2 linked regions of the Methanothermobacter thermautotrophicus genome follow. Each later gene encodes a partner of the first gene's protein in a complex. Links are inferred from orthologs where the notes say so. Each region holds a gene or a part of one and is shown on either strand. Other genes may lie near its edges.

Evidence for each region.
Region 2: the proteins of DNK57_RS03595 (region 1) and DNK57_RS04130 are in contact, whole or in part, in a crystal structure (PDB 7CNS), measured with the Thermococcus kodakarensis proteins. The link is inferred for Methanothermobacter thermautotrophicus from one-to-one orthologs. Residues at the interface, in WP_011250199.1 of Thermococcus kodakarensis: Arg6, Lys7, Ile8, Leu27, Gly28, Thr38, Arg58, Gly59, Lys60, Gly61, Ser62, Thr63, Val64, Ser66, Tyr67, Val68, Tyr70, Ala71, Lys74, Glu86, Ala87, Glu88, Thr89, Ile90, Ala92, Thr93, Ile96, Ile97; in WP_011250200.1 of Thermococcus kodakarensis: Ile25, Ala28, Leu29, Ile32, Tyr33, Ala47, Gly48, Asn53, Ile54, Ala57, Glu60, Phe61, Leu62, Tyr99, Ser128, Glu129, Ser130, Asn145, Arg146, Glu147, Gly148, Gly149, Pro150, Ser151, Leu153, Tyr164, Leu201, Gly202, Asn203, Gly227.

The regions. Positions count from the first base shown.
Region 1 is NZ_QKOF01000005.1:205,405-220,952, reverse strand. The notes cover bases 10,074-13,042. They hold DNK57_RS03595 (DUF126 domain-containing protein), read left to right. Parts: upstream 10,074-11,332; coding sequence 11,333-11,752; downstream 11,753-13,042. Other genes in these bases: DNK57_RS03585 (hypothetical protein), read left to right, coding at 12,222-12,764; DNK57_RS03590 (DUF5518 domain-containing protein), read right to left, coding at 11,749-12,096; truD (tRNA pseudouridine(13) synthase TruD), read left to right, coding at 10,074-11,263. In the rest of the region: DNK57_RS03660 (cation-translocating P-type ATPase), read left to right, coding at 1-866; DNK57_RS03655 (cation transporting ATPase C-terminal domain-containing protein), read left to right, coding at 790-1,347; DNK57_RS03650 (hypothetical protein), read left to right, coding at 1,426-1,698; calcium-gated potassium channel MthK, read left to right, coding at 1,758-2,768; DNA/RNA nuclease SfsA, read right to left, coding at 2,844-3,554; cfbD (Ni-sirohydrochlorin a,c-diamide reductive cyclase catalytic subunit), read left to right, coding at 3,682-4,761; DNK57_RS03630 (sugar phosphate nucleotidyltransferase), read left to right, coding at 4,761-5,765; imidazole glycerol phosphate synthase subunit HisH, read left to right, coding at 5,772-6,368; DNK57_RS03620 (AIR synthase-related protein), read left to right, coding at 6,392-7,750; DNK57_RS03615 (hypothetical protein), read left to right, coding at 7,770-8,171; ftsA (coenzyme F390 synthetase), read left to right, coding at 8,535-9,884; more of truD, read left to right, coding at 10,016-10,073; DNK57_RS03575 (metal-dependent hydrolase family protein), read left to right, coding at 13,170-14,381; DNK57_RS03570 (heavy metal translocating P-type ATPase), read left to right, coding at 14,428-15,548. UniProt on the Methanocaldococcus jannaschii protein: Component of a hydro-lyase that catalyzes the dehydration of mevalonate 5-phosphate (MVA5P) to form trans-anhydromevalonate 5-phosphate (tAHMP).
Region 2 is NZ_QKOF01000005.1:302,619-317,988, forward strand. Bases 8,559-11,349 are described here. They hold DNK57_RS04130 (aconitase X catalytic domain-containing protein), read left to right. Parts: upstream 8,559-9,258; coding sequence 9,259-10,440; downstream 10,441-11,349. Other genes in these bases: DNK57_RS04125 (single-stranded-DNA-specific exonuclease RecJ), read left to right, coding at 8,559-9,170; DNK57_RS04135 (GAF domain-containing protein), read right to left, coding at 10,451-11,349. In the rest of the region: DNK57_RS04070 (restriction endonuclease), read left to right, coding at 1-203; DNK57_RS09055 (hypothetical protein), read right to left, coding at 310-705; DNK57_RS09060 (hypothetical protein), read right to left, coding at 772-930; ilvE (branched-chain-amino-acid transaminase), read left to right, coding at 1,425-2,345; undecaprenyl-diphosphatase UppP, read left to right, coding at 2,399-3,229; DNK57_RS04100 (hypothetical protein), read right to left, coding at 3,374-4,015; nicotinate mononucleotide-dependent phosphoribosyltransferase CobT, read right to left, coding at 4,038-5,111; DNK57_RS04110 (bifunctional N(6)-L-threonylcarbamoyladenine synthase/serine/threonine protein kinase), read left to right, coding at 5,205-6,809; DNK57_RS04115 (XTP/dITP diphosphatase), read left to right, coding at 6,867-7,430; DNK57_RS04120 (30S ribosomal protein S15), read left to right, coding at 7,430-7,831; more of DNK57_RS04125, read left to right, coding at 7,797-8,558; more of DNK57_RS04135, read right to left, coding at 11,350-11,962; DNK57_RS04140 (DUF169 domain-containing protein), read left to right, coding at 12,080-12,748; DNK57_RS04145 (DsrE family protein), read left to right, coding at 12,750-13,547; DNK57_RS04150 (DUF5400 domain-containing protein), read left to right, coding at 13,558-13,878; DNK57_RS04155 (DEAD/DEAH box helicase), read left to right, coding at 14,054-15,370. UniProt on the Methanocaldococcus jannaschii protein: Component of a hydro-lyase that catalyzes the dehydration of mevalonate 5-phosphate (MVA5P) to form trans-anhydromevalonate 5-phosphate (tAHMP).

The sequences.
Region 1 (15,548 bases):
CACCGAAGAAGATAATAGGATTATCAGACCGCATATCTGTGGATGGAAGGGTCAGAGCCCTCCATGAAGATGAGAAGGAAATGATAATAGGTATACATGATGAAATGGCCTCGGAGGGTCTTCGTGTACTTGCCTTCGCATACCGGGAACTCCCGGAAGACATTGAGATCAGGGACCCCGCTGAGGTTGAGAGGGACCTTGTACTGGTGGGCATGGCGGCCATGTATGACCCGCCAAGGGAGGGGGTTAAGGAGGCTGTGGAGCGCTGCAAGACTGCAGGTATAAGGATCATAATGATAACCGGCGACTATGGTCTAACAGCAGAGGCCATAGCCAGGGAGATCGGGATAGTGGAGGGTGAATGCAGGATAATCAGGGGGAAGGAGCTGGATAAGCTCACAGACACCGAACTCAGGAGTATACTGGCCAGGGAGAGGGACCTTATATTCGCAAGGGCGGTCCCCGAGCATAAGATGAGGATAGCATCCATCCTGGAGGACTCAGATGAAATTGTTGCCATGACCGGTGACGGTGTTAACGATGCACCAGCCCTCAGGAAGGCAGATATAGGTGTTGCCATGGGAAGCGGCACCGATGTTGCGAAGGAGGCGGCAGACATAGTCCTTGCAGATGACAACTTTGCAAGTATCGTGACCGCAGTCAGGGAGGGCCGCACGGTATATGAGAATATAAGGAAGTTCATAACCTACATATTTTCTCATGAGACAGCTGAAATAGTCCCCTTCATTATGATGGTGCTCTTCAGCATACCCCCTCCCGATAACCATAATGCAGATACTCGCAATAGACCTTGGGACGGACACCCTACCGGCCCTGGCCCTTGGAAGATCCCCGCCGGAGTCTGATGTTATGAAACTGCCCCCCAGACCCCCATCAGAGAGGCTCCTTAACAGGGAGGTCATCCTGAGGGGTTACCTCTTCACAGGGACAATTGAGGCACTCCTTATCATGTCAGCCTACTTCCTGGTTCTCTATTCAGGTGGATGGGTCCCGGGCCAGGAACTTTCAGCCACTGACCCACTCTACATGAGGGCCACAACTGTGGTCTTTGCTGGTATAGTCATGGCACAGCTGGGTAACCTCCTCTCCTCACAGACCCTACGTTCATCAGCACTTGAAGTGGGACTCCTGAGGAACAGGTGGATACTGGCAGGTATGGTCTTTGCAATCTCGGTGATGCTCCTTGTTATCTACCTCCCACCACTGCAGCCCATCTTCGGCACAGCCCCACCGGGAATCATGGAGTGGTTCATCCTGATACTCTTCCCGCCCATAGTCTTCCTTACAGATGAGATGAGGAAGTTCATACAGAGGAGGCTGGCGTGAACATCATGGATTGTCAGGGATACTAATTTATAGGACTCTGACTGAACCATGATTAATTGAAGAAAGGGAGGTGCTGGTATGAGATGGTTAGCTCTTCTCATGCTCATGATATTCGTGGCGGGTTCATCACTAGGGACCTGCATGGCCCACTCAGATGACACCCTGAAGCCCTTCGTCAAGGGTAAGGCTGGGGGCGGTTTTAAGAGCTCATCAAAACATAAGATCGACTTCGATGATGAAGATTCTGGCGGTGGTGACGGTTCTCCTGGAGGAGGCTGGGTATGGCTCCTGGTTCTTGTCATTGTAATTGTTGTGATAGCTGTGCTGGTTCTTGTCTATCTGAGGCGCTGATCTAGTGACTGGATGGCTGGTGGAATCTTTGACCATTATTGATGAAGGTGGCGAGGTAGATGGTCCTTGTATTTGAGATAATAAGGAAACAACTCCCGCGGGTTTTAAAGGTCCCGGCCACCCGCATACTTCTCCTTGTCCTTGCTGTAATCATCTACGGCACAGCAGGGTTCCACTTCATAGAGGGAGAGTCATGGACTGTTTCCTTCTACTGGACCTTTGTAACCATAGCGACGGTTGGTTACGGTGACTACAGTCCCTCAACACCCCTTGGAATGTACTTCACCGTAACACTGATTGTACTTGGCATAGGAACCTTCGCGGTTGCAGTTGAAAGATTTTTAGAGTTCCTCATAAACAGGGAGCAGATGAAATTAATGGGGCTGATAGATGTGGCTAAATCAAGGCACGTGGTTATATGTGGCTGGAGTGAGAGCACACTTGAGTGCCTCAGGGAACTCCGGGGGAGTGAGGTGTTTGTGCTTGCAGAGGATGAGAACGTCAGGAAGAAGGTCCTCAAGATCGGGGCCAACTTCGTCCATGGGGACCCCACCAGGGTCTCTGACCTTGAAAAGGCCAATGTAAGGGGCGCAAGGGCGGTTATAGTGGACCTTCAATCTGATTCAGAGACCATACACTGCATACTTGGCATAAGGAAGATAGATGAATCCGTAAGGATCATAGCCGAGGCTGAGAGATATGAGAACATTGAGCAGTTAAGGATGGCGGGGGCTGATCAGGTGATATCCCCCTTTGTCATATCAGGGAGGCTGATGTCCAGGAGTATCGATGACGGCTATGAGGCAATTTTTGTACAGGATGTGCTTGCAGAGGAATCCACGAGGAGGATGGTGGAGCTTCCAGTTCCTGATGGGAGCAAACTTGAGGGAGTATCAGTGCTTGACGCCGATATCCATGAGGTGACCGGTGTCATTGTAATCGGAGTGGGACGTGGGGATGAACTCATAATAGACCCCCCCAGGGATTACTCCTTCAGGGCAGGGGATATCATACTTGGCATAGGAAAACCAGATGAGATTGAAAGGTTGAGGGAGTACATCGGGGCCTGAACTTTCAGAGGGATTTGCGGTGATTCATCAGGCCCCTACTTTCCTGGCGAGGGATGCCACAGCATTGGATATGATTTACGGTGATTCATCAGGCCAGCGTACCGGTATTCTCCTGAGGGGGTAGACAAGGACTTTTCCATTGATATCAGTGGCCAGGGTGTAGGGTATTACATTTACACCTGCTTCATGGGCCCTTCTCAGTGCCGATGAAAACTCAGGGTCCATTTCATGATTTGGAGAGAAAAAACGTGCCCCCCTCCCAAATACGAGGAATAGGACACTGCAACGGTAGCCCTCAGAGAGGGCATGTTCCAGTTCCTCAACGTGTCTCCTGCCCCTCTCTGTGGGGGCGTCAGGGAAAAGTGCAAGCTCCCCCCTGACAAGGGTGCAACCCTTAACCTCAACGAGCATCCTTTCCTTTCCAGATGTCAGCAGAAAGTCGATCCTGCTTCTACCGAAGCTGTATTCCCTTTTTTCTATTCTGAAGCCTTGAAACTCATCCACTGCTGAGGATTCTATTATGCTGGCAGCCAGGTCACTGTGGAAGCCCGAGTTTACAAGCACCCACTCATCATCCCTCCGGAGGGCTATAACATCAAACTCTGTTTTTCTGTTCCCTGCAGGGGCCCTCCTAAGTATGACATCGTTTCCAGGTATCAGAAGTTCCCTTAGCCTCCCAGGGTCCCTCAGGTGGGCGATTCGCCTCTCACCATCCACATAAACAGCGACTGTGAACCTGTTGGGCCTTTCAATGTAGTTTCCTATGAGGGGATTCTCTATGATCATTGCAACCATCCTTATATATGTAGGCTTCTAAATGAATATTAATCAATCCATGGATATGAATCATGAGGAAGGAATTTGCATCGTGGTTCAGCCTATGCGCATAACTACAGACGTTTGAGGTGAAGGAATGCATCCGAGACCCAGCCCAATAGCTGCATCACTCTACACACTCAGAGACCTTGACGCTGACGTAATAATCCTCCATGGCCCCCATGGCTGCTGCTTCAGGACAGGGAGACTCCTTGAAACCGATGGAGTCCGTGTCCTAACAACTGCAATGTCAGAGCAGGATTTCATATTTGGGGCATCTGATAAACTCACAGAGACCCTCAGGAAGGCCCATGAAATGTTCTCTCCCCGGCTTGTGGGTGTGGTGGGCACCTGTGCCAGCATGATAATCGGTGAGGACCTGAGGGAGGCTGTCCAGAGGGCAGGTATACCTGCAAGGGTCCTAACAGTTGAATCCCATGGAGGCTTCGGGGAGGGTGATAACACCGAGGGCGCCATAATAGTCCTGGAGGCAGCTGCAGAGCAGGGCATAATTCCTGAAGAAGAGGCAGAGCGCCAGATAAAGATGCTGAAACTCGCAACCGAAATTGAGAAGACAAGGGGCATGGCCCAGGGGGAATACATCCGCCCATCCTACGGTGATGATAAGGATGAGGTGGCTCTTCGGGTCATTGAATCAATAATGGAAGGTAGAAGGGTGGCATTTGTCCTCAATGCCAAGAAGGAGACATCATATCTATTCGCTGACATCCTGACCCTGCCCTTCAGTTCACTGAAACCTGATAACCCCCCCATTATAATCGCGAATCTTGATAGGGATGTTGGCCTTCCAAGGATACAGAGGCATGCAGAGAACATACTCTCAGAGATAGAGGGGTGCGGTAACAGGGTGGATCACATAACAGGTGGCCTGGACGAGTACCCAATAACCGGGGCAAGGGCTGCAGAAATTTTAAGGAATGAGAAGATAGAGTTCGCAGTCGTATCAGGGGTTCCCCATGCACTCCCAGTTGAGGAACTGGATCTTGAATCCGTTGCAGTTACCGATGGGCCCAGACTGGTGGAACCACTGAGGGGACTGGGTTACACCCATGTGGTGGCTGAACTTGATGCCCATGCAAGGACACTGGGACAGAGCAGCATAGTGGGATCTGATTTTGGAGACGCCCTTAGAAGAAACATTGAAAAGGTGATATGATGGCTGAAACAGTTGGAATGATACTCTGCGGGGGATTCGGGAAACGTCTGAGACCCCTAACCGAGAGAATACCAAAACCACTCATCGAGATAAAGGAGGGCTACACCATCCTTGATAAGCAGCTCTTTGACCTTAAAAATGCAGGTATAAACACGGTGTACCTCCTTACAGGGTTCCTGGGAGAAAAAATAGAGGAGAGATATGGTGATAACTACAAGGGACTCAGGATAGAGTATGTAAGGGAGGAAAAACCACTGGGGACGCTTAACGCCATAAGACTTGGCATGGAGGCCATAGATGGAGAGAAACAGTGCATAATAAGGAATGGGGATGTTGTGGCTGACCTTAACATAAAGAAGATGATACACCTGGGCGAGATATCAGACTACCCCATGACCATGTTCATAACCCGGATGCAGTCACCCTATGGCATAGTTGAAACCAGCGGTGATAAGATAGTAAACTTCAGGGAGAAACCCCTGCTGGACTATTACATCAACGCGGGTGTCTACTTCTCCAAGGGAAACCTCGACTTCGGTGACTTTGAGTCAGGGGACATCGAAAAGACACTCTTCCCACTCATGGCAAAGGAGAACAAACTGGGCTACTACAGGGAGGACGGCCTCTTCTGGATGGCCATCGACACCTCCAAGGAACTTGAGGAGATAAGGAAGGAGTACCGTAACAGGGAGGACAAGCCATGGGGCTATGAGAAGGTCCTCATAAACACCGAGAAGTACCTCACAAAGGAGCTATTCATAAGGGAGGGATACAGGACATCCTTCCATTACCACGAGGAGAAGGATGAGACCATGTACATAATCTCAGGTTCAGGTTACATAGAATTTGATAACAGGAAGGAGTACTTCAGCAAGAACGACACCATCCGCATAGAGCCAGGGGAGAAGCACTCCATAGTGGCAATGGAGAACACGGTACTACATGAGGTATCAACACCTCACCTAAACGACACCGTGAGGGTCCAGGATTACTATACAAGGTGAGATCTCTTGATAGCCATCATAGACTATGGAAGCGGAAACCTGAGGAGCATAGCCAATGCCTTCAGGAGGATAGGGGCAGATGTCTGCGTAACATCAGATCCACAGATCCTTGATTCGGCTGACGCACTCTTACTCCCTGGTGTCGGTGCCTTTGGAAGTGCGATGGCCAGACTCGAGGGCCTGAGGGAAACCATACTCGGGAACATCAGGGAGGGGAAACCCTTCCTGGGGATATGCCTGGGGCTACAGGTCCTCCTTTCAGAGAGCCAGGAATCTCCAGGTGTCCAGGGACTTAACATGATACCTGGAAGGGTCATAAGGATACCACCAGGCAATAAGGTCCCCCATATGGGCTGGAACCAGCTAATAATCGCGGAGGACTCACCCCTCCTTGAGGGTGCTGAGGATGAGTACTTCTACTTCGTCCACTCCTACTATGCTGAACCTTCGGCTGATGTGGTCACTGCAAGGACAGAGTACGGTGTTGAGATGACAGCGGCCATCGAATCCGATAATATCCATGCAACCCAGTTCCACCCCGAAAAGAGCGGGGAGGCAGGTCTGGATGTTCTAAGAAACTTTGTAGAGATAATCAGGGCATGAGAGATCAGTGAGATGGTGAAAAAATGGATATAGAGGGATTTGTAAGGAGAAAAATTGATTCCATGGATGAAAAGTCGCTCAGGAACATACTGGCAGACCGTATACTGGAATTCAAGGATATGGACAGGGAAACATCCATAAGGATGGCGGATGCGGTTATCTATGAGGTTAAGAATACCCTTAAAACTGGCGGAGTGGATGATGACCTCCGGACCATAATATCATACCCCTCTGCAGGGGTTGGAATGGGTGAGATGGGGGTAGGATCCCGGGGTGAGGGCGACTTCTTCGTCCACAGGAGGATCGCAGATATCGTTTCAAGTACAGGTACACGTTCATTCATAAACCCTGAGGCACAGGATGATGGTGGAGTCGTAAGGACTCAAACAGAAAGCGGAGACGTATACATAACAACTGCAGTGGATGGTATACACTCACGACTCAGTGAGTACCCCTTCCTTGGGGGGTTCCATGTGACAAGGGCAGCCCTGAGGGATGTGTGCGTGATGGGTTCAAGGCCCGTGGCCCTCATAAGCGACCTCCACCTTGCCGATGATGGTGACGTCGGTAAACTATTTGACTTCACTGCGGGGGTTGCAGCAGTATCAGAACTTGTTGAAGTTCCTGTGGTCGCCGGGAGCACCCTGAGGGTCGGGGGTGACATGGTCCTCGGCGACAGGCTCGTCAGTGCAGTCGGGGCCATAGGTTTTTCAGAGACACCCCCCACAGCCAGGAGGCGGGCAGAGCCCGGAGACAGCATACTCCTCACTGAGGGATCAGGGGGAGGGACTATAACCACAACCGCAATATACCATGGACTTTTCGATGTTGTATGGGAGACCCTTGACGTGAATTTCATAAGGGCATCTGAGGCCATAATGGATTCAGGGCTCCTGGAGGATGTCCATGCAATGACTGACGTTACAAATGGTGGTCTTAGGGGCGACGCCCATGAGATATCCTCAACAGCAGGGGTTGGACTGGAATTCGATGCCGATGCAGTCATGTCCATGATAAACCCCCGTGTCCTTGGGATGCTCCAGGACCTTGACATTGACCCCCTGGGGGTCTCCATAGACTCACTCATGATAATAGCCCCCGATGATGTGGCCCCGGAGGTTATGGACACCATAAGGGGTGCGGGTGTTGATGTTGCAGAGGTTGGTAGGGTCACAGACTCAGGGGTCCCGGTTCTCCTGAGGGATGGTTCAGAGGAGGAACTCAGGCCACTCTTCCGTGAGGCGGCATACACCCAGATAAAGAAGATGGTGGGTGATAGAAGACCCGGGGACTTTGAGGAGATGAAGAGGAAGGTTGAGGATGCTGCAAGGCGTGCCATAGAAAAGAAGGACATGGTGGTCCGGATGATCTCCAGGGAATAGATTTTAAAGGATATTTAGAATGGCCTTAAGGGATATGATGGATGATGGAGGTTACATATCAACAATCGACGCTGTTCTTGCACTCACAGTGGTCTTCATAATAACAGCATCTCTCATCAACACAGAACCCCCTGTTGTGACACATGAGTCTCCGGTGGCAGGGGATGTTCTTGATGTCATGGCAGCCTATCCATCCGGTGAAAGTATACTGGATGGGCTTGCAGAGTCCCCTGACCCGACCATGGCATCGGATTTCCTCAACAGGACCCTTGAGGGAATGGACTACAATCTCACATTGGACAGCGGGTCAGGTGAGGTTACCGTGGCATCCCGGGGCTCAATGGAGGATGCAGAGGAAATTGATGTGGCTGTGAGGTCAAGGGGTAACGTCACCTTCAGACTCTATCTATGGAGATCCTGATGCAAAACTTAAATACCGGCATGGAAAATTATTAATATAGGGTGCTATAGACTATCCTTCACTCTCATTTTGCCCTGATAGTGTAGCGGATATCACGTAGGACTGCGGATCCTATTACCCGGGTTCAAGTCCCGGTCAGGGCACTCTCTTTACATTAAGGGTGGGCAATGATCTTTTTTTAAGGGTGAAGCGGCGGATTACCTTCTCTTGGTGCTGACCTTGCTCTATTTAACAGGGTTGTTGGATCCTGGAGCCGCTGGTTGTCAATGGAATGAGAGCTTAAGGGCATGTGTTCCTTCAGGTGCCCATCAATAAATCTTTATTCCATGGACTACAATCTATACTATGGAGATGGTGGTTGTTATGGGGAATTACTTCAATCCTGAAATAGAGACCATGGAACGCGGCGAACTCGACGCCCTTGTGGAGGAGAGAATAAGGTACACGGTTAACTATGCATATGAGAACTCTCCATTCTACAGCAAATGGTTCAGGGAGAACAATATTAAGCCCTCAGATATAAGGAGCCATGAGGACCTCCGGGATCTCCCGATAATAAGTGGTGAAACAGTAAGAAAAAATCAACCACCTGAAAAGGAGAGATTTGAATTCAAATGCGCCCCATGGGAGGATATCTACACAATACATGAGACCAGCGGCACCAGCGGAAGACCAAAGTCCTTCTTCCTAACATGGGAGGACTGGCAGAGGTACGCAGAGAAGTATGCAAGGTCCTTTGTATCCCAGGGATTTGAAGCAGGTGACAGGGTCGTCGTATGCGCATCCTACGGGATGAATGTCGGGGCCAACACAATGACACTGGCGGCACAGAAGATAGGGATGACAATAATACCTGAGGGCAAATGCACCTTCCCTGTGAGGATAATGGAGAACTATCGGCCAACAGGGATAGTTGCAAATGTATTCAAACTGCTGAGGCTCGCAAGGCGAATGAAGGAGCAGGGAATTGATCCCAGGGAGTCAAGCATAAAGAGGCTGGTTGTGGGCGGTGAAAGCTTCGCCCCCGAATCAAGGGCATACGTTGAGGAAATCTGGGGTGTTGATGTCTACAACACATATGGAAGCACCGAGGGTACCATGTGCGGGGAATGCCACATCAAGGAGGGCCTCCACGTCCCAGAGGACCTTGTCCACCTGGACGTCTATGACCCCAACCTCCGGGACTTCGTTGATGATGGGGAATGCGGCAGGATAGTCCTGACAACACTGCTACCGGTTGGTGAGAGGACAGGCACGCTCCTCCTCAACTATGACACCGAGGACACCACTGTGGTAATATCGAGGGATACCTGCAGATGTGGAAGGACACACATGAGAATAATGAACCCTGAAAGGGAGGCAGAGACCTTCTGGATCTCCGGTCATCCATTCAACCGGGTTGACGTTGAGGCAGCGGTTTTCCAGAGGGAGAACATGGATTACCTTACAGGAGAATATGAGGCCTTCCTCTACGGGGACGAGGATGAGGGCACCGTCACCATGAGGGTCTCCCTTGAATGTGAGGATCCAGGAAACTGTGCCAAGGAGATAATCCAGGAGAACTTTATAAGGGCCTTCTTCAAATATAAGAAGGACCTCTATGATGCCTACCTTGAGGGAACATTTGAGATAGTATTCAACTTCGTCGGGCCCGGAGAACTCGAATTTTATAAGGTTAAGGGCAGGCCAAAGCGTATAGTGGATAGGCGTTAGCATCTCTAAGGCAGGCCTGCTTGAGGTGCTGGAGACTCTGGTTTAAGGCAGCCAGTATTATAATAGATAAGTTTTAACCAATGAGGCTCCTGTTCGGGGCACTGAATTCACATAAATTATGGAGTTTAATGATGCTGAATGCGGAAACATATGTTACATCAACACCGGGTACCGGTGGCAGGATAAGATTACATAACAGGGACTTCGAGGTGGAGGAGATACCCCTCACAGAGCCCAGTGGCAGCGGCCCCAACACATGGATATGGATAGAGAAGGAGGGCAGGACAACCCTTGACGTCCTCCTGGACATTGCAAGGGAACTACACCTTGACAGGAGAAGGATGGGATTCGCCGGCATGAAGGATAAGAGGGCCGTCACCAGACAGTGGATATGTGTGAGCAACACAACACCCGAAGAGGTTAAGGCAATAGAGGAGAGGCTGAGAGGCGTTAAATTCCTCAGGGTCACAGCAAATGAGAAGAAACTCAGGATGGGCCAGCTAAGGGGCAACCGCTTCAGGATCCTTATAAGGGACACTGAGATCCCTGAACCCCTTGAGGCTGCCAGGGCGACCCTGGAGGAGCTCGAGGAGAAGGGTGTCCCCAACTACTATGGCTGGCAGCGTTTCGGGAGCCCAAGGGCAAACACCCACCTTGTTGGTCGGGCCCTTGTCCATGGCGACATAAAGGGCGCGGTTGACGCCTACATAGGAAATCCCCTTGAGGGTGAATCAGAGAGGGTTTCAGAGGCCAGGAGGGCCTATGACAGGGGCGACCTCGAGGAGGCATACGAGCTCATGCCCTCATCAATGAGGTATGAGAGGATGATGCTAAGACCCATGCTGAGGGATCTACGGAGGGGTGAGTTCTCAGATGAATCCTATGTGAGGGCCATCCATGCACTTCCAAAACCCCTCAAGAGGATGTTCGTCCACGCCTACCAGTCATACCTCTTCAACCGGGCAGTAAGTGAGAGGGCCGCCCTTGGCATAGACACCTACATCAAGGGGGATATAGTCATTGATAATGAGCAGCACATAATACATGACACTGATCCTGATGAACTGGAGGAGCTGATCCTCAACTTTGAGGCCCATCCGACGGCACCACTCTATGGCAGCAAGGTCCCCCTCGCCGGTGGCAGGCCCGGTGAGATTGAGAGAAGGATAATCGAGGACGAGGGAGTATCCCTCGAGGACTTTAACTCCATAAGGGTCCCCAAACTGGGAAGTCACGGCATGAGGAGGGCGATACGCTTCAGGATATGGGACGTGGATGCCCATGAGAGCCAGGAGGGCCTTACAGTTGAATTCTCAATACCCAGGGGATGCTATGCAACCTCTGTCCTGAGGGAGATCATGAAGAAGAACGTTGCCTAGGCCTTTATGTTGATTTCACGGTTTAATGAAGGGATACCAGTGCATCATGATCATGTCTCTCGCTGAATAATGAAAGTTTATGGAGATGATCCGGTGGAAGTTAAGTGCAGAGTTATATCACGCGGAAGGGGAAGAGGTCCCCTTCTAGTATCAGATGAACCATTGAGCTTTCTGGGAGGGGTTGACCCCAGCACAGGGGAGGTTATTGATAGAAAACATCCGCTCCATGGTAGGAGCATGAGGGGAAAGGTTATCCTCATACCCGGCGGTAAGGGCTCCACAGTGGGGTCCTATGTCATATACCAGATGGCCAGGAATGGAACAGCCCCTGCCGCCATAATATGCCTGAATGCCGAGCCAATAATCGCAACAGGGGCCATAATGGCCGGTATACCCATGGTGGACAGACCATCAGAGGACCTCCTCGGTGTCATGGAGGATTCAATGGAGGTTGAGGTGGATGCCGAGGAGGGAAAAATCAGGTTCTAATCCCTGAGGGATCTCAGTAAGCTACCGGCACTCCCACCAATGAATCCAAGACTCATATCACCTGCGAGGGCATATATGAGTATTGAGAGGATGGCCACGTTCATGATGCCAGTTTTGATGTAGACCATTAAGATGTTCAGGATACCAATGGAGGCCCCCATGATAACGCCGTTCATGGCACCGTTCAGGTAATCCTTATCAGCAATGTAACCGCAGCCCACAGAGGCCAGGAGGATAGAAAGCACACCCATCCATGATGGGATCAGCAATCTGAGGATGGGTCCAAGTATAACAGTAAGGATGATACCAGAAACAACTGCCTTCCAGTTAAATTTGATCTCCATCATCTATCACCATCAATAATAATTTTTGATGGATTATATAATTTATGGCGTTTCCCTTAAGAGAATGGAACCTCTGGCTGGGATTTTAGATCAGGGATTTTTTGAGTGTTGAAGGGGATGCATTTATGCTTACTGATAATCCTAAATCATCATATAAATGGTTACCAGTCTTCCTGATTGTCTGGTTAACAGTACTCCTCAGCTCCCACCCCAGGTTGACCTTCAAGCTCCTTGCTGGACTGTTTTTCTCTACCCTGTTAATCATCTATAAACCTGAGGGTCTCCTTGAAGGCTACAAAAGGAGGATATTCATCCTGACACTCATATTATATCCCCCCGCCGAATTTGCACTGAAACTTCTGGCATCATTGGCTCCCCTGGCAGTGAACATGGCGGAACACTTTACTGCGGGCCTTGTGGTGTCAGTTTATCTTTCAACACTCCTACACGGCACCCTACGGAAGCTGGGCCACTGGGAGAGGTTAGTCTTCACGGTATCAGTAGCAGTCTTCTTATGTCTCCTCTATGAAATCACAGGGTTTTTAATCTACTATGAGCCAACTGCAGCCCTCTACTCAGACACGATGAGGGACCTCTCAATGAACATGGCCGGAGCTGTAATGGCAGCTACCCTGTTATCTAACTACGAGGCAAAATCAGGAATATAGGGGGTGCAATGCTGGCTGGAACCAGCAGTTAAGTTTAGGGAGTTATCATGGGAATGATGGGGGTATGGGGTCTGGTCCGGGTCCCGGGCCTGAGCTATTATTCACCGGGGGATTATCTGAGGCACTTCCAGCATCTGTACTGCCCCTTACCTCCTTGGTGTCCTGGGCAGAGTTCAGACTGCTCCTCTGGAAGTATGACCTGTAGATTACCAGTGCCAGTATAGCAATCACCACTATGGCCCCAAATAGGAGTATATACTCTGAGGATGACTGACCAGATTCATCCAATAAAAAGGAGTCAGGAAACATATCATTCACTTCCCCTAAATATATAGGTTTCAGCGCAATATATAATTTTTTACATGATTGAAGATGAACATTCAAGGTCTTTTCAGGGGTTATTCCATGAGATTTGCGGTCAGGGGTGAATTACTGGACATTTATTCCGGGGAGCATGATAGAAGGTACGTGGTTGTTGAAAACGGCAGGATAAAATCCATTGAGAGTAAGATCAGTGACCTTGAGATTATTGATGCCTCCGATAATTTCATTCTCCCGGGCTTCATTGACCTCCACACCCATCTAATGGAGGATGGATTCAGGACAGAGAGCAAACTTGAGGATCCACTCTCACTCTACTTCTACCGGGCCCTTGAGAATATGAGGGCCACCCTGCAGGCAGGTGTTACAACGGTAAGGGACGCGGGTCTTGCAGACCTCGGTGTTAAGATGGCCTCCGACCGGCACATCATCCAGGCGCCCAGGATGCAGATAAGCGTCACACCCCTCTCGATCACAGGGGGCCACTTCGACTTTCACACACGTTCCGGACTCAACATTGAAAGGAGATACAGGGGTCTCCCTTCAGGTATCTGTGATGGGGTCCCATCTGTGAGGAAGAAGACGAGGGAGGTCCTGAGGGCAGGGGCGGATGTTGTGAAGGTAATGGCAACTGGTGGAGTCATGAGCAGCACAGACAGACCATCAGACACCCAGTTCACACCGTCAGAACTTGCAGCCATAGTTGAGGAGGCATCATTCAGGGGTAAAAGGGTCATGGTCCATGCCCATGGTCTCCAGGGGATAAAGAATTCCATAAAGGCAGGTGTTCATTCAGTTGAACATGGAACCTACCTGGATAAAAGGACCGCCAGGTTGATGGCTGAAAGGGGTGTCTACCTGGTGCCAACATTCCTGGTAACCCGCCTCAACAATGAAAAGGCCATGAGGGGAGAACTGGCAGAATACAGCCGCAGGGACGCCATTGAGGTGGCAGGAGTCCACAGGGAGAACATGGAGATGGCCTACAATGAGGGTGTGCGGATGGTTATGGGCACAGACTCAGGCGTTGTTGAGCATGGAATGAACCTCCTTGAATTGTCCTACCTTACAGAGACAGGTATGGAACCACTGGAAGCCATAAGGGCTGGAACCATAAATGCAGCAGAATGTATGGGGTGGGAGGACAGGATAGGTTCAATAGAAAAGGGTAAAATTGCAGATATTGTTGTAACTGAGGTGAATCCCGTGGAGGAGATAGATGAACTCTCCAGGCCCCTGAACATACTCCTGGTTGTAAGGGATGGTATAATCTACAGGGATGACCTGGTCTCGTGATTGGCCGAAGTTACAGGTCTTGAATCATGGATCTGGCGGAATGTAAATGAAAAGAATAACGATAAGGATAGGTGGAATGGGGTGCGCCGCATGCGCCCTAAAGATCGAGGAGGCCCTCAAAGGACTTGATGGTGTCAGTGACGCCACAGTAAACCTTGTTGAGGGAAAAGTTTCCATTGAATACGACCCTGGAAGGGTGGAACTCTCCGACATGGAGGCCACAATTGAGGATGCCGGCTACACTGTACTCAACGAGAACATAGCCATGGCTGTGGGTGGTATGAGCTGCGTGATGTGCGCACAGAAAATAGAATCTGCCCTTAGGGAACTTGAGGGTGTGAGCAGCGCCACAGTCAACCTTGCAGCTGAAAAGGCCTACATATCATATAACCCCTCCCTGACCTCGGTGGAGGACCTCAGAAGGACCGTGGAGGGTCTGGGATACACCGTCACGGGCCTGGAGGGTGAAGAGGTCAGGGAGGACCTTAAACCAGAACTTAGAAGGATAATTGTGGGGTTCGGGGTTTCAGTTCCCCTCATGGCAGCGATGTACCTCGGTTTACACCCCCCCGGAGGGGGTGTATTCATACTCCTCGTTTCAATCATACCCTTCATCTATGTCTCAGGACCAATATTCAGGGGTGCTCTCAGATCACTTAGATCAGGGACACTTGACATGGATGTAATGTACTCAATGGGTATAGGTGTGGCATTCCTTTCAAGCATCCTTGGCACCTCAGGGATTCTCCCCTCCGATTTCATGTTCTATGACACCGCACTGATGCTGGCATCCTTCCTCACCCTAGGAAGGTACCTGGAGGCACGTGCCAGGGGTAAAACATCAGAGGCCGTCAGGAGACTCATGGAACTCCAGCCAGACACCGCCACGGTCCTAAGGGACGGCAGGGAAGTTGAGGTGAGGATCCATGACATAGAGGTGGGTGATGAGGTCATCGTGAGGCCCGGGGACAGGGTACCGGCTGATGGAAGGGTCATGGAGGGATCATCCTACGTGGATGAATCCATGATAACAGGCGAGCCCCTCCCTGTCCTTAAAAAACCTGGATCAGAGGTTGTTGCAGGAACAATAAACACCGATGGCATCCTGAGGTTCGGGGTTGAACGAACCGGTGATGAAACCTTCCTTTCAGGGATAATAAGACTGGT
Region 2 (15,370 bases), 100 kb from region 1 along the record:
TCTCATTCATCATTGCAACACTGCTGCAGATTGCGGCTGGACTCGGGACAAGCCTCACAGGTGTTTTGAAACTGATGATTGCAGCAGCCCTATCCTATGGTATACCCTACCTTGTGGAGGAGGATGGTGCTGTTGTAATGATAAAGGGTACTATAGTGTTTTTCAGTTCTCTCCTTCTCCTGGTTATCCTGATACTGATCTAATCCCTCCATAAAATAAGCAATGCAATGCGCAAAAAATAGAAAAAGAGCTTAAACCTCAGCATAGACCTGAACAAATGTCCCTCATCAAAAAAATAAATTTTTTGGGTTATCTTCTTGAGATAACCATTCCTGTTCCAAGGATACCTATTCCAAGGACGAGTAACCCTGCCCCTGCGCCTGTATCCTGCATTGGAACCTTACCTGCTTCAGCTTCCGGGGCCCCCTGAGATTCCTTTATGGTTATTGTTGCTGTGTCATTGTTGTTTGTAACGTTGAGGTCTGGCTGGTCACCTGTGATGGTCGCCGTGAACTGTGCGGTTCCCGGTGCCGTGGCCCTCTGATGCACGACAAGTCTGTAAACTGCTCCCACAGGGAGATTCCCTATGGTCCACGTGCTGGTTAAAGGGTCGTAGGATGGATCGTTATAGAGCCATGTTGCCCCATTGTCCCATGAAACCTCATGCTCAAGGTACTCAAAGGGATACTGACTGCTCCTTGTTATATCAACCTTCCCCCAGTTGCATTTGTGGGGCCAAGATTGGTAACTGCAACTCCCTCGAAGACCTCATCACCAACGCTGGCAGTGTTTATAACGTTTTTCATCGAGATCAAGGTATTCTGCATCCACTGCAAGATCCGAATTTACCTGTAGATTGTCATCAGTTTCCTGGGCAGTTGCTGCTCCCATTGAAAGGAAAATCATGGCAGCCAAAAGAAGTCTGTACATTTCTTCACCCCCCCCAATAACATGAAAAATAAATTCCCATGTTTATTTACTGCATATCTTCCATTTATAATAAATATTGTGTGGCGGATATTCAAAAGCCGGGTCTATGGCAGTACCTTAATGAGCAATCCCACACAGACCCCTTTTTATGAACCATGAAAAGAAATGATGGTTACTGAAGTTCAGTAGATTAAGTGCCTCTTAAAAATGAGAAATCCAGTGGGCCGGACGAGATTCGAACTCGTGACCACCTCGGTGTGAGCGAGGTATCATACCCCTAGACCACCGGCCCCTGCTGATCCCCAGAAAATCAATGGGCCGGACGAGATTCGAACTCGTGACCACCTCGTTGTAAGCGAGGTATCATACCCCTAGACCACCGGCCCTCAGTGTGACTTTAAATTTTCACAGTATATAAAGTTTTCCGGTTATGGAGAGCATTATATAAACCTTAGAGTATAACCTATCCTAGTAAATCATCCGAGGTTATTCTCATGTCATGCGAAGCCAGTGGAAAGATATGGTTCAACGGTGAAATGGTTGAATGGGAGGAAGCCACCGTCCACATACTCTCACATGTTGTGCACTATGGTTCATCAGTCTTTGAGGGAATAAGGTGCTACAGGAACAGTAAGGGGTCAGCCATCTTCCGTTTGCGGGAGCATGTTAAACGCCTTTTTGATTCTGCCAGGATATACAGGATGGAAATACCCTACAGCCAGAAGCAGATATGTGATGCCATAGTTGAGACCGTGAAGGAGAACGGACTTGAGGAGTGCTATATAAGGCCCGTGGTATTCAGGGGGTACGGTGAGATGGGTGTTCACCCGGTGAACTGCCCCGTGGAGGTTGCTGTGGCTGCCTGGGAATGGGGGGCCTATCTGGGTGCAGAGGCCCTTGAGGTTGGAGTTGATGCTGGTGTTTCAACCTGGAGGAGGATGGCCCCAAATACCATGCCCAACATGGCAAAGGCCGGTGGGAACTATCTTAACTCACAGCTTGCCAAGATGGAGGCCTTCAGGCATGGATATGACGAGGCCATAATGCTGGACTATCATGGATACATAAGTGAGGGTAGCGGTGAGAACATATTCATCGTCAGTGATGGTGAAGTTTACACCCCTCCTCTCTCATCATCACTTCTGAGGGGGATAACAAGGGACTCTGTAATAAAGATAGCCAGGGCCGAGGGTGTTACTGTGCATGAGGAACCCATAACCAGAGAGATGCTCTACATTGCAGACGAGGCCTTCTTCACCGGCACGGCCGCAGAGATAACACCCATCAGGTCAGTTGATGGTATAGAGATAGGTGCCGGGCGAAGGGGTCCTGTGACAGAGCTGCTGCAGGATGAGTTCTTCAAAATAATCAGGGCTGAAACAGAGGACAGCTTCGGATGGCTAACCTACATCTGAATACCTCGGATTATAAGTGATAACTTATAAGTTAAAAGTTAAAGGTGATGTTCATGGACGTCTTTCAGGCCATAATCATTGGAACAGTGCAGGGTTTGACTGAATTCCTGCCAGTAAGTAGCTCAGCCCACCTGGTGCTGGTGCCGGAGCTGATGGGTGTTAGCTCCAGCCTCGCATTCGACACAGTGCTTCATGTGGGAACACTTGTGGCTGTCGCTGGATACTTCTGGAATGACATAGTTCACATGGTGGGGGCATTCCTCTCAAGTCTGGGGGACATCCCTTCAGGCAGATTCAGGAGTGGAATCAGAGAGGACCCCTTCAAGAGGCTTGCCTGGATGGTGATCATTGGTACCGTGCCGGCGGGCCTTGCTGGTGTACTGTTCAAGGACTTCTTTGAATCCCTATTCAGCAGTTTAACCGCTGTAGGGTTCTTCCTTCTGGTCACAGGCTTTCTGCTCTGGGGATCAGAGAAGATCAGCAGACGTGTGAAGGAAAGGCTGCCAGTTGAGAAACTGGGTGTCAGGGAGTCACTGCTTATAGGGTGTGCACAGGCCCTTGCAATAGCCCCCGGCATATCACGTTCAGGTGCAACCATATCCGCGGGCCTGTTTCTTGGATTTGATAGGGAGCTTGCAGCAAGGTACAGCTTCCTCCTGTCCATACCTGCGATACTGGGGGCCGCCCTCATCCAGGTTAAGGACATTGGAGCCGGCATGGACCTCCTGGGTGCAAGTATAGTTGCAGGATTTGCTGCGGCGGCTGTATCAGGTTACATTGCCATAAAGTTCTTCCTTAAGCTCATAAAGGAGAGGGACCTCTACATATTCGCCTACTACTGCTGGGCACTCGGTGTCCTTATCCTTGCAACCACCCTCATCTAAAGAGGAGGATACCTGCAGTCGTCAACATGGCGAACTGCATCTATTTTATTTAAAAATTCAAGCTGGTCATTTGTTAAATCATTGTATCAAACTAATTCACCTTAATGCGTTTAAAAACTTGATACCTACATTTATGAGTAAAAATCATAGCTCCACAGCTGCTACATGGGTGTAGAAGTAGGTCCACGAGACAGGCCCATGGGTGAGGTTGTAAACCCACCAGGTGCTCCAGAAGACCTCCAGAATCGCCGCAATGGCGAATAAAAGTATTATCAGTGGTATGAGGAATGCAAGGTTCTCCCTGAGGGCTGTGACGATGGGTCCAGGGGATCTTTGCTGGATGGCCCCCAGGACTGATCTCACAAATACAAGGGCTGCCTGTAGTGAAAGGAGGCACCCTGTGACCTCAAGGTGCAGGTGCAGTGTTCCTGCATAGATCATGAGGCCCCTGACCCCCCAGCCCTCCAGAAGATTATGTAGAAGGGCCCCGGCAAGGATGAAGATCTTGAGAACAGGATAAACTGTTGCCAGGGTGAAGATGAACACTGTAACCTGGGTTATGTTTGATATGAATACCCAGAGGGCAGTTGCAGAGAGGTAATCTATGAACTGCTCCCTGAAACCAGGGAATGTGGAAAAGTGGACCACCATATCCCCTGTGAGGAACCCGTAGGCCAGTGATCTTCCCGAAGCATCCAGTACAAAGCCAAGAAAATACAGTACCATTGCAAAGGCAAGGATTCCAGGGTGTGGGATGATCCCATCCCATCGGGACCCTGAAGTCATCTGGAACCTCCATTAAAGTATTTCAGGCCAGTATTGTATTGCAGAGTTCCTCAATACGCTCCCTGACCATTTCAACGGGTACGCCATGGAGCAGTGCCAGGAGCATGGCGCCTCCGGCACCAACACCCTCCTTCACAGAGCCACTGAGGTACTCATGGAGGCCCCTGTGGGACGCAGCCCCGAAATCAGGGTCAACCGCATAGATGTCAATATCACCTATCTGATCTGCTATCCTGTTTATATCAGAGGTGCTGTCCTCTGCAACAAATATGGTCGTTGCAATTGCAGTATCTGAAAAGTCGAATTCCGGGTCAATGGCCTTCATAAGGGCGCAGACCGCTGTCATCTGGGTACCACCTGCGAGGGTCACCGGTACAGTGCTCCCCATGCATATCCCTGCAACAGCAGGTATCATGGGGTCCCCCACTGCCTCCACTGCCCTGAAGGGTTCCCTGCGACAGTCTCCCTTCTCGATTCCGGCATTACTGAGGCCTGCCATCACAACCTCCCTCTTGAGGTCGTGTGGGTTGTGGGGCATGCTGGCGCTGACCCTGAAATCAGCATCATAGCCCAGGGCCGTTAAAACACCCAGAGCGGTTGTTGTACCTGCCGGTGTGCTCTCACCAACCACGAGGTGCTCTGTGAGGCATGAAAGGGTTCTTCCAACCATCAAGCCCCTCTCATATATCCTTTCAGGATCAGAGACCGCCCTCCCCGTCCTTATATCACCCCCGGATTCAGAGTTGATGTTTATGTATGGGACGTCTGGTTTAACCGAGGCCCCGGCATCTGCCACCAGGAAGGGGACCTCCGCAAGTTCCAGGGCCACCTTGGTTATCACTGCTGGTGTGGGGGCTGCCTCCCCCTCCACTATGGTCTGGGGTATCTCAGGAAGACACCTTGGAGCATCATGAACTATTAGTTCAACATCGGCTGCCGGAGTGTACTCTGTGAGTTCGGGGCTTGCCCCTGCCCCTGTTATTCCGGGGATTTTTGATGTCTCAGTTGTTGCAACGGCGCAGATGAAGAGGGCATCCCTGTCAGTAACACCTTCAAGGTAATCGCCTGAACCATAGATCTTCAGTCCATCAAACATTTCCATTCACCTTTCCAACGATACAATAGTTATAACCGGAGATACATAAATTAGTTACACTCCAAAGGAGCAGGCCCACAGGTGGTTAATTAAATGTTGTGTCTTGGTATAGAGGGAACTGCAGAGAAGACAGGTGTTGGTATCGTAGATGAGGATGGAACTGTCCTATCCCTGCGCGGAAAGCCACTTATACCTGAAACCGGAGGTATACACCCAAGGGAGGCTGCCGAACACCACGCAAAATGGATACCCCGCCTCGTGGACGAGGCATGCAGTGATGCAGGTGTTGAACTGGGGGAAATAGGACTGATATCCTTTTCAAGGGGGCCGGGGCTTGGGCCAGCCCTCAGGACAGTTGCAACAGCTGCAAGGACCCTTGCACTTTCACTTGATGTCCCCATAGTCGGTGTTAACCACTGCATAGGTCACATAGAGATAGGCCGGCTCACCACAGGGGCCAGTGACCCTGTTTCACTCTATGTGAGCGGCGGGAACACCCAGGTCATAGCCTTCAACCAGGGAAGGTACCGTGTCTTCGGTGAAACCCTCGACATAGCCGTCGGGAACATGCTTGACCAGTTTGCAAGGGAGGCCGGCCTGGGGCACCCGGGGGGGCCGGTCATTGAGAGGCTTGCATTGAAGTCTTCAGAGTACATTGAACTCCCCTACAGTGTTAAGGGGATGGATATATCCTTCTCAGGACTTCTAACTGCTGCTTTAAGAAAACTGGAGGTTGGCGCAGGGCTTGAGGACCTGGCATACAGCATCCAAGAAACAGCATTTTCAATGCTGGTGGAGGTTACAGAGCGTGCCCTGGCATACACGGAAAAGAATCAGGTCCTCCTATGCGGTGGAGTGGCTGTTAACAGTCGCCTGAGGGATATGCTGAGGGACATGTGCCTGGAGCACAACGTGGAATTCCACATGCCTCCCCCTGAGTACTGTGGGGATAACGGTGCAATGATAGCCTGGCTCGGCCACCTCGTCTACAGGTACAAGGGCCCCGATGCCATTGAGGAAACAGGGGTTGTGCAGCGCTACAGGACCGATGATGTGGATGTTCCCTGGATGAGGGAATCAGAGGATGGAATAGAGCTCCCGCCTGACATCCTGGCCAAGGGTGCTGAGGCGAATATATACAGGGGCCAGTGGATCGGTAGGCCATGCATAATAAAGGAGAGGATATCCAAGGCTTACCGGATACCTGAAATTGATCAGAAACTCCGATCATCCAGGACCAGAAGGGAGGCCAGGCTCATCAACCAGGCAAAGGGCGCCGGGGTACATACGCCCATCCTCTTCGATGTTGACCCCCATGGAGGGGTTATGGTCATGGAGGATGTTAGCGGGACCCAGTTCAGGGACGCTGTTGAGGATACAGGCCTCTGTTTAAGGATCGGTGAGGCCATAGGGAGGCTCCACCGGGCTGGTATAATACACGGGGATCTCACAGGGTCCAACATAATCCTCAGGGGGGATGAGGTGGTCTTCATAGACTTTGGACTTGGCAGGTTCTCAGATGAAGTAGAGGATATGGGTGTTGATCTCCTCGTCCTCAAGAAGTCCCTTGAGAGCACCCACTACGCCCTTGCAGAGGAGTGCTTCAGCAGGGTCCTTGAGGGTTACGGTAAAATAATAGATGCTGATATCAGGTCAAAGATAAGGGAGATAGAGTCCAGGGGAAGATACACTGACTGAGGTTCAGAATTAGAGGCAACACCCAAACCAATGAACAAGCCAACCTGGAGGTTCATCATGAAGATAACATTTATAACTGGTAATAAACACAAGTTATCTGAGGCAGAGAAGATATTCCATGGTACTGGAATAGAACTGATGCATGCTGATCTGGGCTACCCTGAACTTCAGGGAACACTTGAGGAGGTGGCCCGCTACGGTGCAGAGTATGCTGCCAGGATCATGGATGGTCCTGTGATCGTTGAGGACGCAGGACTCTTTATAAGGGCTCTTAAATGGTTTCCAGGACCCTATTCTGCCTATGTACAGGATACCATCGGAAACCCCGGCATATTAAAGCTCATGGAAAATGTTGAAGATCGCTACGCCGAGTTCAGGTCGGCTGTTGGGTTCTGCACCCCCAACTCCGAACCCGAGGTTTTTTTAGGCGTGGTGAAGGGACGTATAGGCACTGAGGAACGCGGAACCCGGGGTTTCGCCTTCGACCCGTTATTCTATCCCGAAGGGATGGATAAAAGCTTCGGAGAAATCAGTGCCGATGAGAAGAACAGGTTTTCGCATCGAAGCAGAGCCCTTAAAAAATTTGCAGAATGGTACATTGAAAATTATGAGGTGATTTGATGTCTCTAAAACCTGAGTGGGTTGAATACTCAAATGAAGAAATAGAGGATCTTATAGTCAAGCTATACAGGGAGGGCAACTCCGCCAGCAAAATAGGTATAATACTGAGGGACCAGCACGGTATACCCAGCGTAAAGGCCGTTACAGGGCTTAAAATAACACAGATACTTGATAAGCATGAAATGAAACCTGAATACCCTGAGGACCTGATGAATCTCATAAGGAAGGCTGTTAACATAAGGGACCACCTTAAGGAACACCCAAAGGACCTCCACACCAGGAGGGGCCTTCAGATTGTTGAATCAAAGATAAGACGCCTTGTCAGGTACTATGTGAGAGAAGGTGTCCTTCCTGAAGGATGGAGATATGACCCACAGAAAGCAGCCCTCCTCGTCAAGTAAACTCCCCGACTCAATTCTCAAGAAGGGTGCAGAGGCCTCAAAGGTCCTTGAAGAGCACCTTGAAAGGGGAAACATAATAAGGATCATATCCCACAACGACGCGGATGGTCTATCAGCTGCGGGAGTTGTTGCAAGGGCCATTTCATCCCGGAATGGCCAGTTCCACATCTCCATCCTCTCCAGGCTGAAGAAGGATTTCATTAAGAAATTATCGGGAGAGAAATACTCCCTCTTCTTTTTCTGTGATATGGGAAGCGCCTACATTGAAGAGATATCCCGCCTGAAGGGTGATGTCATAGTAGCTGATCATCATCAGCCCTCTGAATCAGGGGCAGAATCCAATGTTGTTCACATAAACCCGCATCTGCATGGGCTTGATGGTAGCAGGGACCTTAGCGCGTCCGGGACAGCCTATCTGGCCACTAGAGTCATTAACAGGGACACCGCACCCCTCGCCCTCGTCGGTGCCCTGGGGGACATGCAGTACACTGACGGATTCACCGGTGCAAACAGGTTCATCATGGAGGAGGCTGTTGAATCGGGTGTCCTTCAGGTCCACAGTGACCTCAGGCTGGCATCAAGGTACACCGAACCCCTCTACCGGTCCATTGCATACACCTTCAACCCGGCCCTGCCTGGACTCACCGGGGATATGGAGGCTTCTATGGGATTCCTTGAGAGGACGGGTGTATCCTATGGCGTTAAGTACCCTGATCTGTCCCCTGAGGAGAGGGATGTTCTGAGGGATGAACTTACAAGGATAAACCCCGACATATTCGGGGAGGTGTTCACGTCCAGGGAATTCAGGGATATCGGTGACCTCTCTGACATTGCAGGGGTGCTTGATGCCTGTGGAAAGAACCGGAAATACGGCATAGGAATCGGACTGTGCCTCGGTGAAAGGGGAGGTGCCCTTGATGTGGCCCTCGAACTCCAGAAGAACTACCGCGAGGAGCTTGTGAAGGGCCTTGCATGGATAAGGAGGGAGGGCTCCACGACCATGGAGAACCTTCAGTACATCTACAGTGAGGATAAGGCCTTCAAGGGTATAATGGGGACCATAGCAAGCATATCCCTCTCCCTCAAAATTCTTGACCCTGACATCCCACTCCTCGGACTTTCCAGGATGGATCAGCACGTCAAGGTATCTGCAAGGACAACCAGGCCAGTGGTTGAAAGGGGCGTTAACTTGGGGGTTGCACTGAGGGATGCTGCCGCAAGTTTCGGTGGCACTGGGGGAGGACATGATATAGCTGCCGGGGCCATGATCCCCTACAGGGATATGGAGAGTTTCCTGCAGCTAGTTGATGAGATACTGGGGACCCAGAGTGGTTCCTGAATGGTATATAAAGAGTTTAGAGTTTCCAGAACTCGATACGGGACCAATCCTGGTTCCGCATCAGACGCCATGTGTGGGGTTGTGAAACGTGTACCTTGATAGGACAGAAGAGATGATGTATGATGGTGAATTTGGTGAGACGATCCAGCAGAGTATGGAGATACTCGTTGCCCTTGGTGATATCTACGGTGCTGAGAGGATGGTTGACATATCCTCTGCCCAGGTCTCAGGGGTATCCTACAAGACAATAGGTGACGCAGGCCTTGAATACCTGGAGGACCTCCGTAAAAGGGGTGCTCGGGTGAAGGTTGCAAGTACCCTTAACCCGGCAGGAATGGACCTGCAGAGATGGAGGGAGATGGGTTTCTCAGAGGAATTCGCCAGTAGGCAGATAAGGATAGTTGAGGCCTACTCTGCCATGGATGTCATGAACACCTGCACCTGCACGCCCTACCTCATAGGTAACATCCCCCTCAGGGGCTCACATGTTGCCTGGTCAGAGTCCTCAGCAGTTTCCTATGCCAACTCTGTTCTGGGAGCCAGGACAAACCGTGAGGGTGGTCCAGGGGCCCTTGCAGCAGCCATATGTGGTAAGACTCCAGAGTATGGTTACCATCTCCAAGAGAACCGCAGGGCCACCCTGAGGGTTGATGTTGAATGTGAACTCTCGGGCTCGGATTACGGGGCCCTTGGTTACATTACAGGAAAGATTGCAGGTGAAGGTGTGCCCTATTTCACATTCACTGGAAATTCCTCTCCTGATGACCTCAAGGCCCTTGGGGCTGCCATGGCATCGTCCGGTGCGGTTGCACTCTACCATGTGGACGGGGTGACACCCGAGTACATGGAGGCCTCTCCTCATGAAGCAGAGGACAGCATTACGGTTGAGGCCGCTGATATACTTGAGGCAAGGGAGGAGCTGTCCACCACGGACGATGATCCTGACCTCATATGCCTGGGATGTCCGCACTGTTCCCTGGATGAGATCAGGAGGATAGCCTCATTTTTAAGGAAAAATAGGTCTCCCTGTGACCTGTGGATTTGTACCTCTGCTGCCGTAAGGAGTGCTGCAAGGAGGATGGGCTACACAGAAGTCATAGAGGCCGCGGGTGGAATGGTTGTATCTGACACCTGCATGGTGGTTGCACCCGTGGAGGAGCTGGGCTATGAGGTTCTTGGTGTTGACTCTGCCAAGGCCGCCAACTATGTCCCCGGCATGTGTGGCCTTGATGCTGTCTATGATGACTGGATGAAGCTCATCAGGCCTTAAAAGTTATAACTTATAAGTTATAACTTTTCCTCTGGAGAGCGCTTCCAAGCTGGAGCCCTATTGATGAAATGTTCTCAAGGCTTATCCTGTTGTAGGGTTTAACACTGTAACTTGCCAGGTTTAAAATTCCAGTTATCTCGCCTGAAAACTTAATAGGGATCATTAGAATTGTTTTTATATTGTTTCTTCTTATGGATTCATGTAGCATGCGGTATTCAGGGGACTCCGAGGTTATGTATATAACTCCCTCCTTCTCAATGGACCTCTCAAAGAGTTCTGTGAAGGCTCCGGCCATGCACATTCTGCTGAGGGTTTCTGGAAGATTCCTCTGAACCCTGAGCTGGAGTTCCCTCTCCTCCTCCATGAGATAGATGCAGCCCATTTCAAATTCCAGGGTTTCTATCACGGCCTCGATTGATTTCTCAAGCATTTTATCCTCTTCCTCATCACTGTTTATAATTTCGGAAACCCTGTTCATTGCAAGGAGTGTTCTTATGAACTCATCCTTCTCCTGTCTCAGTTTCTCCATTTCAAGGTACTCTGAGACCTCGTCGGCCACCATCTCTATGATTTCAAGAATCTGTGATGATATGGAGTCATCGGGGCTTCTGATGATTAGGGCTCCCTTCGCCCTCTCCTCTGTGATTAGGGGTACTGCAAGCATGAGCCCCTGGTCATGCATCCAGGGCACCGTCTCGAGGGTTTCAATGCTCCGGTAGATGAAGTATTCAAATTCAGTTAGATCCCCTGACTCGGGGTATTCGTAGACCCTCCTGATTCCAGATGCGTCGCTGAGGACCACTGAAAGCTGTCTAAGGTCCATTATGGTGGATAACTCGTCCCTTATTGAATTCATAAGTTCCTCAATGCTGCCAGAGGATGACCTCAGCCTTGTGATGGTGAGCAGGACCTCAAGTTCATTCTTCGAAAACGATGAAGTTGCCATGTCCCTCCCTATTATGACCCAGAAATTGTTTACAGGTGTGACTGAGAGGCTGTAGTTCCTCCTTATCCCATCCCTTCCCCTCAGATCAACCTGTATCGTGCCCTGGGACTTCATCCTGTTCTCAATGAGGACAATGCTCTCCCGGTCCATGATATCCCCAAGGCACTGTGCACCCGGGAACATCCTTCTGAAAAGGCTGTTGGATACCACTATGTCCATGAGGGTGTTTATGGTGAACACAAGTTTATCAGGGTCATCTATTTTTCTTTCAAGTTCCAGGAGTTCCAGGAGGTTGCTGTGAATTTTTGAGGCATTTTTTATAAGTTCAGAGTCTCTGGAGGTGTCTCCAGTGTATTCAACAGCGCCCTCAAGGTCTCCCACAGGCATCCACAGCTTGCTCCTTCCAACCGTCCTGTATGTTACAAGACCCCTGGCCTCCAGTATGTGGAGGTACTTGAGCACCGTAGCCCTGCTCCTGTTTATTCCACGGGTTATCTTGTCCAGCATGCACTCCTCTGGAGGATTTGATTCCAGGTAGGACATTATCATCTTCTCGGTTTCAGAGAGTTTCTCCACTGACATCACCCCAATGATAACTATAGTATAACCATTAATTATAACTGTATAGAAAAATTTAAATACCTGTTTTTTATACTTTTTTGTATAGTTATACTATAATGTAGAGGTGGTTAAATGGATTACCGGAAGATTGCAGAAGATCTCAAGGAACTCCTGGAAATGGAGGGCAGCCCGGTGGCTGTCAAATTAGTTAAAAATGAAGAAATAAATGGTGAAAAACTTGAAAAGAAGAGGCACTGCGAGTTCATACAGGATTCACGCCTTAAAGGTGTCAGGGGATATGCAACCGCAGAAGAACACCTCTGCAAGGGTGGCGCAGCAGTCCTTGGACTATGCAGGGTACCGCCCCAGGTTGCAGATGGAAGCCTCTACCACAAACTTGGAAACTACAGCACGCTTGAAGCTGCCGCCGAAACCGTGGAGGCCGTGCCTGCAGTCGATGGAGAGTACCATGCCTCAGTCTATGCTCCACTCGAAGATGCTGACTTTGAACCAGACGCCGTTGTTTTAATACTTAAACCGGCACAGGCACTTAGACTCAGCCAGGCATACCTCCATGATAGAGGTGGTAGGATAACCGGTGACTACTCAGGGATACAGTCACTCTGTGCAGATGCAGTTGCAGCTGTCATGGAGCGGGGAATCCCAAACATGACAATGGGCTGTAACGGTTCAAGGAAATATGCAGGTATCAGACCAGAGGAGCTTGCAGTCGGATTGCCAGCATCCGACCTTGAAGGAATTGTGGCTGCCCTCAAAAAATTCAGGGAAAAATGGGGATAAAATGAAGGTAAATCTTAGAGGAGTGAACAGATACGCTGCAGCCATAATAACAGACAATATCCTCAAAAATGGTGTTCAGAACCTCCAGCTGATCCTGAAGGAGGACTGCGAAGAGGTCAGAAGAATTGCAGAGAAGCACCATATGGACTATTCCCCCAGAGAGACAGAGAAGGGTCTGGTGGTTAACATTTCACCTCAGGGCATTGAAGAGATAGATGTTACCGGAGAAACATGTCCAGGGCCGGTTATAATCGCAGGGGATAAAATCTCCTCAATGGAGGCCGGGATGAGGATAAAGATAAAATCAGGTAGCAGCGACGTAATTGATGACCTTGCACTCTCAGCTCCTGAAATGAACGCAAAGGTCATTGAAAAATCAGATAACCACCTTATCCTGGAGAAAACAGATGCTCCCCGGAAATTGGAATTTGCAGGAAGGGATAAGGTACTCGTTGTCCAGAGCAACGGGACAGGGAATGCAGAGAGGGCCTACGCCACCTTCATATTCTCAAAGGCGGCCCTCAGCATGGGAAAGGATGTCACCATATTCCTCCTCATGGATGGTGTGAGTATTGCAAGGAAGGGTGGTGCAGCCACAGTAAAACATCCCGCCTTCCCGCGACTGGATGAACTCATGGCCGAGGTCCTTGATATGGGCGTTAAGATCTATGTCTGTGAGATGAGCGCCCAGTTCAGGGGGCTCAGAGAGGATAACATTGTTGAGGGCTGCAAGATAGCGGGTGCAGCCACATTCATAACACTGCTGAGTGACCCCAGCTACGCTGTGGTAAACTTCTAGAGGTGATAATATGTATCAGGTCATTATATTCGCACTGCTCCTTGCAGGAATCCCATCAGGTTTCATAACCTTCCGTATAATGGGGATGAGGATGGCCCCACACTTTGGAGTTCTCATCCTGGCGCTCATTGCAACTGCAGCAAATATCATGGCAGGCAATGTGACCCTGAACTATGTTGCAGTGGCTCTGCAGATCCTCACAGGGATTTCAGCCTACACACAGTTCCTCCCTGTTCTGAGGGACAACTTTCAGGCCGCGCCGCTCTATGCATGTCATCTGAGCACAGTCACCGTTGCTGCGGTGCTCGCAGCTGCCTCAGTCCCACTTTAACTTCCCTTAAATCTTTTAGACCAGTTGAACACGCATCATCCCCAATAAAACCCCATTTACTCCTTCTTTTAATCTCTGAAACCTCAAATTAGGAAGGCCAAAGCCTCAGGTAACCTGATTTTCAGCACTGAAAGTAACCTGAACCTTAAATAAATTGATGACCAGATAAAAGACCATGGCAAGGTACATAGAGCACCCCCTCATAAAGCCAGAGAAAATAGAGGCAAGGACCTACCAGCAGTTGCTGGCGGCAGACGTCCTCAGAAAGGGCAACTCAATGATAGTCGCCCCCACTGCCCTCGGAAAGACGGTTGTGGCTGTCCTTGTGGCTGCAGAGAGGCTCAGGAAATACAGGGAATCAAAGGTACTTATTCTATCACCAAGCAAACCCCTGGCCATACAGCATGAGGAGAGCTTCAGGGAGTTCATGCTTGCAACCTGCACATCCCTCACAGGCAGCATAAAACCTGAAGAGAGAAAAGAACGGTGGATTGAATCCCAGGTGATATCCGCTACCCCACAGACAATCGAATCCGACATCCTTGCTGGAAGATACGACCTCAGGGACGTTTCACTCATTGTATTCGATGAATGCCACCGGGCGGTTGGATCATACTCATACGTATTCCTTGCATCAAATTATGTACAGAACGCCAGGAACCCCCTCATACTGGGACTCACAGCATCTCCCGGTGCGGATGATGACAAAATAAAAACTGTCTGCGAGAACCTCTTCATGAAGAAGATTGTGGTTAAAACTGAGGGGGACCCTGATGTTAGGCCCTACCTCAAGCCCATAAAAATAGAATGGGTTAAGGTCAGGATGACCCCAGAACTTGAGGAGATAAGGGAACTCCTGAGAAAGGTCCTTAAAAATCGGCTCAAGATGCTCAAAAACCTCGGGGTTATAGACACGGTCAGTGTGGGTAAGAAGGACCTCCTGAAGGCAAGGGGCCGCGTCCAGAACAGGATAGCGCGGTCAACCACGCCACCAAAGGCATGCTACAGGGCCATATCACTCATAGCATCCTGTATAAACGTTGAACACGCCCTTGAACTCCTTGAAACCCAGGGCATAAGGCCACTCCACAAGTACCTTCTAAGATTAAAGGGGAAAAAAACAAAGGCCGCAAAGGGCCTCCTTGCAGATCCTGACTTCACGAGAGCAATGCACCTCACAAGAAGAGCCATGATGTCAGGGATGGAACACCCTAAACTTGACAGGCTAATGGAGATACTTAAAGGGGAACTTAAGGGGGATGACGCTAGGATAATAGTTTTCACGCAGTTCCGCGACACCCTGGAGGAGATATACCAGAGGTGCAAACGTGAAGGTATCAGCGCGGTTAAATTTTATGGACAGAACAGCAGGAGCGGAGAGAAGGGTCTCACCCAGAAACAGCAGAGGGACATAATAAAATCCTTCCGCATGGGAAACCATGATGTGCTCCTATCAACCAGCGTGGCCGAGGAAGGGATAGATATCCCCTCT